DNA from 2 places in the Bradyrhizobium sp. SZCCHNRI20481 genome. Region 1 is predicted to be linked to the other one. Evidence: predicted binding sites of a transcription regulator. Region 1 holds the regulator's gene; the other holds the start of a gene.
What was found. The regulator PhoB, encoded in region 1, activates phosphate uptake and scavenging genes when phosphate is short. The targets are predictions, from matches to a motif close to TGTCATNNANCTGTCAT.
Positions count from the first base shown of each region.

Region 2: QX132_RS01935 (DUF47 domain-containing protein) is a predicted target of PhoB. The motif match lies at 1,431-1,447, and genes of this name have one in related genera.

Region 1 is NZ_JAUEUE010000007.1:275,354-281,296, reverse strand. It holds gene pstC (phosphate ABC transporter permease subunit PstC) at 1-799, shown strand, start outside; gene pstA (phosphate ABC transporter permease PstA) at 803-1,684, shown strand; gene pstB (phosphate ABC transporter ATP-binding protein PstB) at 1,681-2,502, shown strand; gene phoU (phosphate signaling complex protein PhoU) at 2,533-3,249, shown strand; gene phoB (phosphate regulon transcriptional regulator PhoB) at 3,266-3,973, shown strand; gene QX132_RS13955 (trypsin-like serine protease) at 4,119-5,435, shown strand; gene QX132_RS13950 (HoxN/HupN/NixA family nickel/cobalt transporter) at 5,612-5,943, shown strand, end outside.
Region 2 is NZ_JAUEUE010000001.1:394,841-400,783, forward strand. It holds gene QX132_RS01930 (anion permease) at 1-730, opposite strand, end outside; gene QX132_RS01935 (DUF47 domain-containing protein) at 745-1,389, opposite strand; gene QX132_RS01940 (branched-chain amino acid ABC transporter permease) at 1,533-2,501, opposite strand; gene QX132_RS01945 (branched-chain amino acid ABC transporter permease) at 2,503-3,366, opposite strand; gene QX132_RS01950 (ABC transporter substrate-binding protein) at 3,444-4,667, opposite strand; gene QX132_RS01955 (ABC transporter ATP-binding protein) at 4,772-5,518, opposite strand; gene QX132_RS01960 (ABC transporter ATP-binding protein) at 5,511-5,943, opposite strand, start outside.

The sequences.
Region 1 (5,943 bases):
CTTCGAATTCCTGTGGACGCGGCGCTGGGCGCCGTCGGCCGATCCGCCGGTGCTCGGCGCGCTCGGCCCGATCTACGGCACCTTGGTCACGTCCTTCATTGCGATGCTGATCGCCATTCCGGTCGGTCTGGGCATTGCGATCTTCCTCACCGAGCTGTGCCCGCAATGGCTGCGCCGTCCGATCGGACTTGCCATCGAGCTGCTCGCCGGCATTCCCTCGATCATCTACGGCATGTGGGGCTTCTTCGTGCTGGGGCCGTTCCTGGCCTATACGTTCCAGCCGTTCATGATCAATCTCTGCGCCGGCATCCCCGTGCTGCAGGACATCTTCGCCGGTCCCCCGTCCTATCTCAGCCTGTTCAACGCCTCGCTGATCCTGGCGATCATGGTGCTACCGTTCATCACCTCGATCTCGGTCGACGTGTTCAAGACCGTCCCGCCGGTGCTGAAGGAAGCCGCTTACGGGGTCGGCTGCACCACCTGGGAGGTCGTGCGCAGCGTCGTCATTCCCTACACCCGCGTCGGCGTCATCGGCGGCGTCATGCTGGCGCTGGGCCGTGCGCTCGGCGAAACGATGGCGGTGACCTTCATCATCGGCAACTCGTTCCGGATCTCATCCTCGATCTTCGCGCCGGGCACCACGATCTCGGCCGCCATCGCCTCCGAATTCCAGGAGAGCGACGGGCTGCACCAGTCGAGCCTGATCCTGCTCGGTCTGCTGCTGTTCGTGCTCACCTTCTTCGTGCTGGCGAGCGCGCGGCTGATGCTCATGCGGCTCGAAGCCAAGGCGGGAAGATAAGCCATGTCCAGCGCTGACACGCTTACACTCGATGCGCAGGTCAATCCGATCTATGCGCGCCGGCGCCGCAGGGACATCGTGATCCGCGGCCTCTGCGTCGCCGCCGCGATGTTCGGCGTCACCTGGCTGGCGTTGATCCTGTTCACGCTGTTCTATAACGGACTCGCCGGCCTCAGCCTGCAGGTTTTTGCCGCCGACACGCCGCCGCCCGGCTCCAGCGAAGGCGGCCTGCGCAACGCCATCGTCGGCTCCTTGATCATGACGATCATCGGCGTCGGCATCGGCGCGCCGCTCGGCCTGTTCGCCGGCACCTATCTCGCCGAATACGGCCGCAACGACCGCCTGACCTCGGTGATCCGCTTCATCAACGACATCCTGCTGTCGGCGCCCTCGATCATCATCGGCCTGTTCATCTATGGTGCGGTCGTGGTGCCGATGGGCGGCTTCTCGGCACTCGCGGGTTCCCTTGCATTGGCGGTCATCGTGATCCCGGTGGTGCTGCGCACCACCGAGGACATGCTGCTGCTCGTGCCCAACCCGCTGCGCGAGGCGGCGTCTGCGCTCGGCCTGCCGCGCTCGCTGGTGATCCGCCGCATCGCCTATCGGGCGGCGCGCTCGGGCCTCATCACCGGCGTGCTGCTTGCCACCGCCCGCGTCGCCGGCGAGACCGCGCCTCTGCTGTTCACCGCGCTGTCGAACCAGTTCTGGAGCCTCAACCTTTCCAGGACGATGGCGAACCTGCCCGTCACCATCAACAATTTCGTCCAGAGCCCTTATGCCTACTGGAAGCAACTGGCCTGGAGCGGAGCCCTTCTCATCACTCTGGCCGTGCTCGCCCTGAACATCGGTGCACGCATTCTCGGCGCCGAGAGGAACACCAAATGACCGAACTGTCCGTCTCCGTCAGTCAGCCCAATCACGCTCTTCACGGCAAGGCGCTTCCGGATGCGCCGGCCAAGGTGACCGCGCGCAACCTCAACTTCTACTACGGCGACCATCACGCGCTGAAGAACATCAACCTGTCGCTGGGCACCAACCGCGTCACCGCGTTCATCGGCCCGTCCGGCTGCGGCAAGTCCACGCTGCTGCGCATCTTCAACCGGATGTACGATCTCTATCCGGGCCAGCGGGCGACCGGGCAGCTGATGCTCGACAACACCAACATCCTCGATCCCAAGCTCGATCTGAATCTGCTGCGCGCCCGGGTCGGCATGGTGTTCCAGAAGCCGACGCCGTTCCCGATGACGATCTACGAGAACATCGCCTTCGGCATCCGCCTCTATGAGAAGATCTCGAAGTCGGAGATGGACGACCGGGTCGAGAAGGCGCTGCGCGGCGGCGCGCTGTGGAACGAGGTCAAGGACAAGCTCAACGCCTCGGGCCTGTCGCTGTCCGGCGGCCAGCAGCAGCGACTGTGCATCGCGCGCACCGTGGCGGTCCGGCCGGAGGTGATCTTGTTCGACGAGCCGTGCTCGGCGCTCGATCCGATCTCGACCGCCAAGGTCGAGGAGCTGATCCAGGAGCTCGCCGAAAACTATACGATCGCCATCGTGACGCATAACATGCAGCAGGCGGCGCGCGTCTCCGACAAGACCGCCTTCATGTATCTCGGCGAGCTGATCGAGTTCGACGACACCAGCAAGATCTTCACCTCGCCGAGTGATCGGCGGACCCAGGATTACATCACCGGCCGGTTCGGCTGACGCCGACGACATTGTCTTCAGGAGATCATCATGGCCAGTGAACATACCGCCAAGGCGTTCGACAGCGATCTGCAGGACCTCACCCGTCTGGTATCGGAGATGGGCGGCCTCGCGGAGCGGCTGATCGTCGATTCCGTCGATGCGCTGGTGCGGCGCGACATCGCGCTCGGCCAGAAGGTGGTCGCCACCGACGCCGAGGTCGACAAGCTGCAGCGCATCATCGAGGAGCGCGCCGTGCTCACGATCGCCCGTCGCCAGCCGATGGCGGTCGACCTGCGCGAGATCGTCGGCGCGATGCGCGTGGCGACCGATCTGGAGCGCATCGGCGACCTCGCCAAGAACATCGGCAAGCGCGTCGCGGCGCTGGAGAGCGACTTCCATCCGCTGAAGCTGATCCGCGGCCTCGAGCACATGACCGATCTGGTGCAGTCGCAGGTCAAGACGGTGCTGGACGCCTATGCCGCGCATGACCTGCCGGCGGCGATGACGGTGTGGAAGGGCGACGAGGAAGTCGACGCCATCTGCACCTCGCTGTTCCGCGAGCTCCTGACCTACATGATGGAGGATCCGCGCAACATCTCGTTCTGCATCCACCTGATGTTCTGCGCCAAGAACATCGAGCGCATCGGCGATCACGCGACCAACATCGCCGAGACTGTATTCTATATGATCGAAGGCCAGCAGATCATGGACAAGCGCCCGAAGGGCGACATGACGAGCTTCGCGACGACGATTCCCGGTAACTAAGAGAGACGGTTCAGACATGGGCGCCCGAATTCTGGTGGTGGAGGACGAGGAGGCGCTGACGACGCTGCTGCGCTACAACCTCGAGGCCGAAGGCTACGAGGTCGAGACCGTGGCGCGCGGCGACGAGGCCGACACGCGGCTGAAGGAGCGCGTTCCGGATCTCGTCGTGCTCGACTGGATGCTGCCGGGCCTCTCCGGCATCGAGCTGTGCCGCCGCCTGCGCGCGCGCTCCGAGACCCGGCAACTGCCGATCATCATGCTGACGGCGCGCGGCGAGGAGAGCGAGCGCGTGCGCGGACTCGCCACCGGCGCCGACGACTACATCGTCAAGCCGTTCTCGGTGCCGGAGCTCCTGGCGCGCGTGAAAGGCCTGCTGCGGCGGGCGAGCCCGGAGCGGCTGGCGACCGTGCTGTCCTATGGCGACATCGAGCTCGACCGCGAGAAACGCCGCGTGGCGCGCTCGGGGCGGCCGATCGATCTCGGCCCGACCGAATACCGCCTGCTCGAATTCTTCCTCGAGCACCCCGGCCGCGTGTTCAGCCGCGAACAGCTGCTCGACAGCGTCTGGGGCCGCGACATCTACATCGACGAGCGCACCGTCGACGTCCATATCGGCCGCCTGCGCAAGCTGCTCAATCCCGGCCGCGAGCAGGACCCGATCCGCACCGTGCGCGGCGCCGGTTATGCGCTCGATGATCGCTTCGCCAAGAGCGAGCAGGTGTAAGGGCGATGGGCGTGAGGATGAAGAAGGTGTGAGGCGCGAGCGGGCCCGATTGAGGAGATCGCGGTCCGCTTTCCGCCACGCCGCCGCCGTCTTGATCGTGTCTGCTTCGTGGCCCGTCACGATGTTTCGGTCCCAGCGGACGCCCTTGATCAAGACCATCATCATATCTCTTGTCATGCTGCTCGGCAGCTTGGCGGGCGCCACGGCCGCCGAGCTCGAAGACGCGGTCGCGGCGGCAGGCAACGGGCAGCATGCGGCGGCGATGCGACGGCTGCTGCCGCTGGCCGCCAAGGGCGATGCGCGGGCGCAGTTCGACGTCGGCTTCATGCAGGCGTTCGGCTGGGGCGTGCCGCGTAATCCGAGCGAGGCGCTGGCCTGGTACCGCAAGGCCGCCGATCAGGGGCTCGCCGTCGCGCAACATTATCTCGGCATCGCCTACGTCAATGGCGAGGGTGTTGCCTCCAACTACGGCGAAGCCAGTCGCTGGTTCAGCCGCGCCGCGGCGCAGGGCTTCGCCCAGTCGCAATACATGCTCGGCCTGATGCTGCTCGACGGCCGCGGTGTGAAACAGGACGTCGTGCAGGGCTATGCCTGGCTGGTGATGGCGGGCCGTAGTGGCGTGCGATCGGCCGGCCGCGACGTGCAGCGGGTCAGGTTGACCGAGCCGCAGCGCGTCCAGGCCCAGAGCGCCATTGCGTCCTGGCAGCCGAAACCGGAATCGGCGGATGCGGGCATTGCCACTCCGCGTCCGGAGCAACTGCTCGGGCTCGATCGCCACATCGGCGAGGTCGTCGATCCCACCTCCTGGCCGGCGTCGTCGATCGGCGTCGTCACCGTCGCGCAATACTCGAGCGGCGGCTGGTGCACCGGCACCCTGGTGGCGCCGCGCGTCGTGCTCACCGCCGCGCATTGCGTCTTCAACGGCGTGGCGCAGGTCAGCCCCGGCAATGTCCGCTTCCTGGCCGGCATGAACCGTGGCACGCCGGCGGCATCGTCGGTCGCCGACAAGCTGATCGTGGCGCCCGATTTCGTTCCGACCCGGCACGACAGATGGTCGCTCGACCGCTCGCCCGCCGATTGGGCGCTGATCGTGCTGAAGGATGCTCTGCCGTCGAAGCCGGTGGCGGTCAAGGCGCTGACCCGCGAGGAGCTCGCGGCTGCGACCACGGCCGGAACCATCTCCGAGATCGGCTATGGCCAGGAGCGGCGCTATTCGCCGACCGGCCAGCGCAATTGCAGCGCCGGCATGACCGGGGATGCCCGGCTGTTGACAGTGCATTGCCTGGCCAATTTCGGCTATTCGGGCTCGCCGATCCTGGCCGAGGTCGGCGGGGAGCCGGCCGTGGTCGGCATCTTCTCGGCGTTCCACGAGGAGACCCGGCTGATGTTCGCCGCCCCCGCGAGCCAGTTCGAGGCGGTCGTGCGGCGCGAGATCGCGGCACAGAGTGCCTCGGCGCGGTGAGGGAAGGAGGGGGCGAGAGGGACGAGGTCCCCGCCGCTGGTCATGATCTGTGCGTGACTGGATAGCGGGTTGCCAAGCGAGAGGGCAATCCGGGAAGCGCCGCCCAGGTTTTCCTGCAGCTTTTGCCTGCAGCGGGGGCTTTACCGAACTGGCCTGGCTCTTGCTATAGTCCGAGTATGACGATTGTTCCAATTGATCATCCTCGGGCCGCGCGGCTGCTGTGGTGGCGGTCGCAGCCCGGCCGGACCGTCGCGCTCGTCGCCGGGCTGGTCGCGGCCAACGCGCTCGCCTGGGCCTGGGCGTTCGCGCTCTATGCCGACCGCCCCGCCATCGTCGGCACCGCGATGCTGGCCTGGCTGCTCGGACTGCGTCATGCGGTCGATGCGGATCACATCGCGGCCATCGACAACGTCGTGCGGAAGCTGGTGCAGGACGGTAACCCCCCGCGCGCCGCCGGCCTCTATTTTGCGCTCGGCCACTCCAGCGTCGTCGTCATCGCCACCATCGT
Region 2 (5,943 bases), on a different contig from region 1:
TGCGGACGATGCGCCAGCCGCCCATCAGGGTGCCCAGCGCCATCGCCGCCTGGCACGACAGCACGACCCAGAACGGCACCGTGAACTCGTTGCCGAGATGGCCCTGCGAATACAGCAGCACGGCGATGATGCCCATCGTCTTCTGCGCGTCGTTGCCGCCATGGCCGAGCGAATACAGCGAGGCCGAGGCGAATTGCAGGATGCGGAAGGCGCGGTCGACCGCGAACGGCGTCGAGCGCACCGAGGCCCAGGACACGATCGCGACCAGGACCATCGCCAGCACCAGCCCGACCAGCGGCGACAGCACGATCGCGAGCACGGTCTTCGACAGGCCGCTCCAGACGGCGGCCGAGATGCCGGCCTTGGCGACCCCTGCCCCGACCAGGCCGCCGATCAGCGCGTGTGAGCTCGACGAGGGAATGCCGGCCGCCCAGGTGACGAGGTTCCAGACGATGGCGCCGACCAGGGCCGCGAAGATCACCTGGGCGTCGACGATGGCGGGATCGATGATCCCTGTACCGATGGTCTGCGCGACGTGGAGGCCGAACACCGCGAACGCGACGAAATTAAAGAATGCGGCCCAGAACACCGCATATTGCGGCCGGAGCACGCGGGTCGAAACGATGGTCGCGATCGAGTTGGCGGCGTCGTGCAGGCCGTTCAGGAAATCGAAGGCGAGCGCAACGGCGATGAGGCCGACCAGGATCGGAAGGCCGAGTTGAGCGTCCACGGCGCGGCCCTACCCTAGACCTGTTCGATCATGATCGAATTGATCTCGTTGGCGACGTCGTCGAAGCGGTCGGCGACCTTCTCCAGATGGTCGTAGATCTCGGCGCCGACGATGAAGTCCATGGTATTGGCCTTGCGGTGCTTGAGGAACAGCTCCTTCAGCCCGATATCGTGGAGGTCGTCGACACGGCCCTCGAGCTTGGTCATCTCCTCGGTGATCGCGGTGATCATCGGCACGTTCTGGCCGATCGCCTGCAGCAACGGCAGCGCGCGGCCGATCAGATTGGCGCAATCGACCAGCAAGGTGCCCATCTCGCGCATGGTCGGCTCGAACTCTTTGACCTCGAACAGCACCACGGCCTTGGCGGTCTGCTGCATCTGGTCGATGGCATCGTCCATCGAGGTGATCAGGTTCTTGATGTCGCCGCGGTCGAACGGGGTGATGAAGGTGCGGCGGACCGCGGTCAGCACTTCGCGGGTGATGTTGTCGGCCTCGTTCTCGAACTGGCTGACGCGCTGGCAGTGGGCGAGGATGTCGTCACCGCCCTGCAGCATGTCCTGCAGCGCATGGGCGCCCTGAATCACCACCTTGTTGTGGCGGGCGAACAAATCGAAAAACCGCTCCTCCCGCGGGAGGACGGCGCGAAACCAGTGCAGCATGGGACGAGATCCATCCATTCCGAAACGGGCCAGGGCCGGCCCGTCACAGAACTGTCATACTCCGGATCGCGCACCAGCAGAAGCGGTGGCCGGTTCATCCACCGCTTTCTGCCCTTTCGACGATCTCTTTTCAGATCAACGGCTTAAAGGGATCGTTTGAACAGATGGGCGATTTCACCGACCACGCCGCGGCGGAAGGTGAGCACGCAGGCGACGAAGATCACGCCCTGGATCACCGTCACCCACTGGCCGAAGCCGGACAGATATTGCTGCATGCCGACGATCACGAACGCGCCGACGACGGGGCCGAACACGGTGCCGAGCCCTCCGACCAGGGTCATGAGCACGATCTGCCCCGACATCGCCACCTCGACGTCGGTCAGCGAGGCGTTCTGGGCGACGAACACCTTCAACGCGCCAGCCAAGCCGGCCAGCGTCCCGGATAGAATGAAGGCGAGCAGCTTGTAATGGTCGGTCTTGTAGCCCAGCGAGATCGCCCGCTGCTCGTTCTCGCGGATTGATTTCAGCACTTCGCCGAACGGCGAGTTGATGGTGCGGAAGATCAGCAGGAAGCCGGCGAGGAAGCCGACCAGCACGACGTAATAGAGCACCGTCGGCCTGGACAGGTCGAGGATGCCGAACATCCGCCCCTGGGGAATGCCCTGGATGCCGTCCTCGCCATGGGTGAACGGCGCCTGCAGATAGATGAAGTACAGGAGCTGCGACAGCGCCAGCGTGATCATAGCGAAATAGATGCCCTGGCGGCGGATCGAGATGTAGCCGGTGATCACCGACAGGACGAACGATCCGGCGACGCCTGTGAGGATGCCGAGCTCGGGCGGCAGCCCCCACACCTTCAGCGCGTGGGCACTGCAGTAGCCGGCCGTTCCCAGGAACATCGCGTGGCCGAACGACAGCAGGCCGCCATAGCCGATCAGGAGGTTGAAGGCGCAGGCGAGCAGCGCGAAGCACAGCGCCTGCATGACGAAGAACGGGTACAGCCCGGTCCACGGTACGATCGCCAGCAGCGCCGCCATGATGACGAACACGATCATCTCGTCGCGCATCGCGCGCGGGGTGATCGGCAGGGTCGTGTCGGTGATGGATGTCATGTCAGGCCGCCCGTCCGGTCAGACCCGTCGGCTTCACCAGCAGCACCAGGACCATCAGAACGAAGACCACGGTGTTGGAAGCCTCGGGATAGAAATATTTGGTCAGTCCCTCGATCACGCCGAGCAGGAAGCCGGTGATGATCGAGCCCATGATCGAGCCCATGCCGCCGATCACGACCACCGCGAACACCACGATGATGATGTGCTCGCCCATCAGGGGCCGCACCTGGTTGATCGGCGCCGACAGCACGCCGGCGAGGGCCGCGAGCCCGACGCCGAGGCCGTAGGTCAGCGTGATCATGCGCGGCACGTTGATGCCGAACGCCCGCACCAATGTCGGATTCTCGGTGGCGGCGCGCAGGTAGGCGCCGAGCCGGGTCCGCTCGATCAGGAACCAGGTCGCCAGACAGACGACCAGGGAGAATATGACGACCCAGCCGCGATAGACCGGCAGATACATGAAGCCGAGATTCATGCCGCCACGGAGCTGATCCGGGATCGCATAAGGCAGGCCGGACGAGCCGAAGAAGTTCTGGAACACGCCCTGGATGATCAGCGCCAGTCCGAACGTCAGAAGCAGTCCGTAGAGATGGTCGAGCCCGGCGATCCATTGCAGCATGGTGCGCTCGAGGATCATGCCGAAGACGCCGACGATGATCGGCGCCAGCAGCAGCGCCCACCAGTAATTGATGCCGCCGAGGTTGAGCAGGAAATAGGCGCAGAACGCGCCCATCATGTAGAGCGCGCCATGGGCGAAATTGATGATGTTGAGCATGCCGAAGATGACGGCAAGCCCGAGACTGAGCAGCGCGTAGAACGAGCCGTTGATCAGTCCGACCAGGAGCTGTGCGTAGAGGGCCTGCATCGTCTTGTTCTGTTTTCTCTCGGCGTTTCCCAGAAGATGGCGGCCCCGGCGACGTCAGCCGCCGGAGCCACAGCGGTTCATTTCTTCAACAAGGCGCACGCGCTCTTGTCGAGCGGCGTGAAGGCCTGGTCGCCCGGTACCGAGCCGACCAGCTTGTAGAGATCCCACGGGCCCTTGGACTCCGAGGGCTTCTTGACCTCGAACAGATAGGCGGTGTGGATGGTGCGGCCGTTGGGCTGGATCTCGCCCTTGCCGAACAGCGTATCCTCGGTCGGGATCGACTTCATCTTGTCGACGATCTTGGTGCCGTCGTGCGGGTTCTCGCCCAGCGCGTCCAGCGCCTTGAAGTAATGCGCGAGACCGGCATAGACGCCGGCCTGGACCATGGTCGGCGGCGCGCCGTTCTTCATCCGCTTGGCGAACCGCTCGGAGAAGGCGCGGGTCTGGTCGTTCATGTCCCAGTAGAAAGTCTCGGTGAAGTTGAGGCCCTGCGCGATGTCGAGCCCGATCGACTTGACGTCGGTCAGGAACAGCAACAGCGCGGCAAGCTTCTGGCCGCCCTTATTGATGCCGAACTCGGCCGCCTGCTTGATCGTATTGGTGGTATCGCCGCCGGCATTGGCGAGGCCGATGACCTTGGCGTTCGACGACTGCGCCTGCAGCAGGAAGGACGAGAAGTCGGAGGTGTTGAGCGGATGCTTGACGCCGCCGATCACCTTGCCGCCATTGGCGGTGACGACCGCCGTGGTATCGCGCTCCAGCGCGGCGCCGAAGGCGTAGTCTGCCGTCAGGAAGAACCAGGTCGAGCCGCCCGCCTTGACCAGCGCCTGGCCGGTGGTGTGCGCCAGCATGTAGGTGTCGTAGGTCCAGTGCACCGTGTTGGGCGAGCACTGCGCGTTGGTGAGATCCGAGGTCGCGGCGCCCGAATTGATGTAGACGCCGTTCTTTTCCTTGACGACGTTGTTGACGGCGAGCGCCACGCCCGAGTTCGGCACGTCGACGATGACGTCGACCTTGTCGACGTCGAACCACTGCCGCGCGATCGCGGTGCCGATATCCGGCTTGTTCTGGTGATCGCCGGAGATGACGTCGATCTTCCAGCCCTTCGCGGTGAGGCCGGAATCCTCGATCGCCATCTGCGCCGCGAGCGTCGAGCCGGGACCGCCGAGATCGGCATAAAGACCAGACTGATCGGACAGCGCGCCGATCTTGACGGTCTTGTCGCCGGCCGAAGCGACGCTGCCAGCGGCGAGAGTGAGCGCCGTTCCCAGCAGCAATGACGCGATGAATTTGCTCTTCATTTCCAACTTCCAGAACTTTCCAACAAAACTGCCAAGAAGACCATAGAGAAGACCGTAGAGAAAACCGCAGGAGGAAACCGCCACGTCAACGTCGCCGGCGCCGATCAGACGCCGAGATAAGTATGCAGCTTATCCATGTTGGCCGACAGATCGGCATTGGCGAAACCGTCGATGACCTTGCCGTGCTCGACCACGTAGTAGCGGTCGGCGACCGTCGAGGCGAAACGGAAGTTCTGCTCGACCAGGAGGATCGTGAAGCCTTCCTTCTTCAGCCGCGCGATGGTGTGGCCGATCTGCTGGATGATGACTGGCGCGAGACCCTCGGTCGGCTCGTCCAGCATCAGGAAGCTGGCGCCGGTGCGCAGAATGCGCGCGATCGCCAGCATCTGCTGCTCGCCGCCCGACAGCTTGGTGCCCTGGCTCTTCAGCCGCTCCCTCAGGTTCGGGAACAGCTCGAAGATCTGGTCGAGCGTGAGCCCGCCCGGCCGCACCACCGGCGGCAGCAGCAGGTTCTCGCGCACGTCGAGGCTGGCGAAGATGCCGCGCTCCTCCGGACACAGCGCGATGCCGAGCCGCGCGATCTTGTCGGAGGTCATGCGGATCAGCTCGCGCCCGTTGAACTGGACCGAGCCGGTGCGCTTGCCGATGATTCCCATGATCGACTTCAGGGTCGTGGTCTTGCCGGCACCGTTGCGCCCGAGCAGGGTGACGACCTCGCCGGCATTCACGTTGAAGTTCATGCCGTGGAGAATGTGGGATTCGCCGTACCAGCTCTCGAGATTCTTGACATCGAGAATGGTGCTGGTCACAGCGCCAGCGGTGGGCGTCTTGGCCGTCATCACCTCAGGCATGTCCGGCCCCCAGATAGGCTTCCTTGACGCGCTCGTCCTTGGCGAGCTCCGAATACGGCCCTTCCGTCAGCACCTGGCCGCGCGTCAGCACGGTGATGGTGTCGGAGAGGTTGGCGACGACGCTGAGATTATGCTCGACCATCAGGATCGTGTATTTGGCGGAGATGCGCTTGATCAGCGCGGCGATCTTGTCGATGTCCTCGTGGCCCATGCCGGCCATCGGCTCGTCCAGCAGCATCATCTCCGGATCGAGCGCCAGCGTGGTCGCGATCTCCAACGCACGCTTGCGCCCATACGGCATCTCGACCGCCGGAATGTTGGCGAACTCGCTGAGGCCCACGTCGTTGAGAAGCTCCAGCGCCCGGTTGTTGAAGCGGTTCAGAACGCTCTTGGAGCGCCAGAAATCGAACGACGAGCCATGCTGG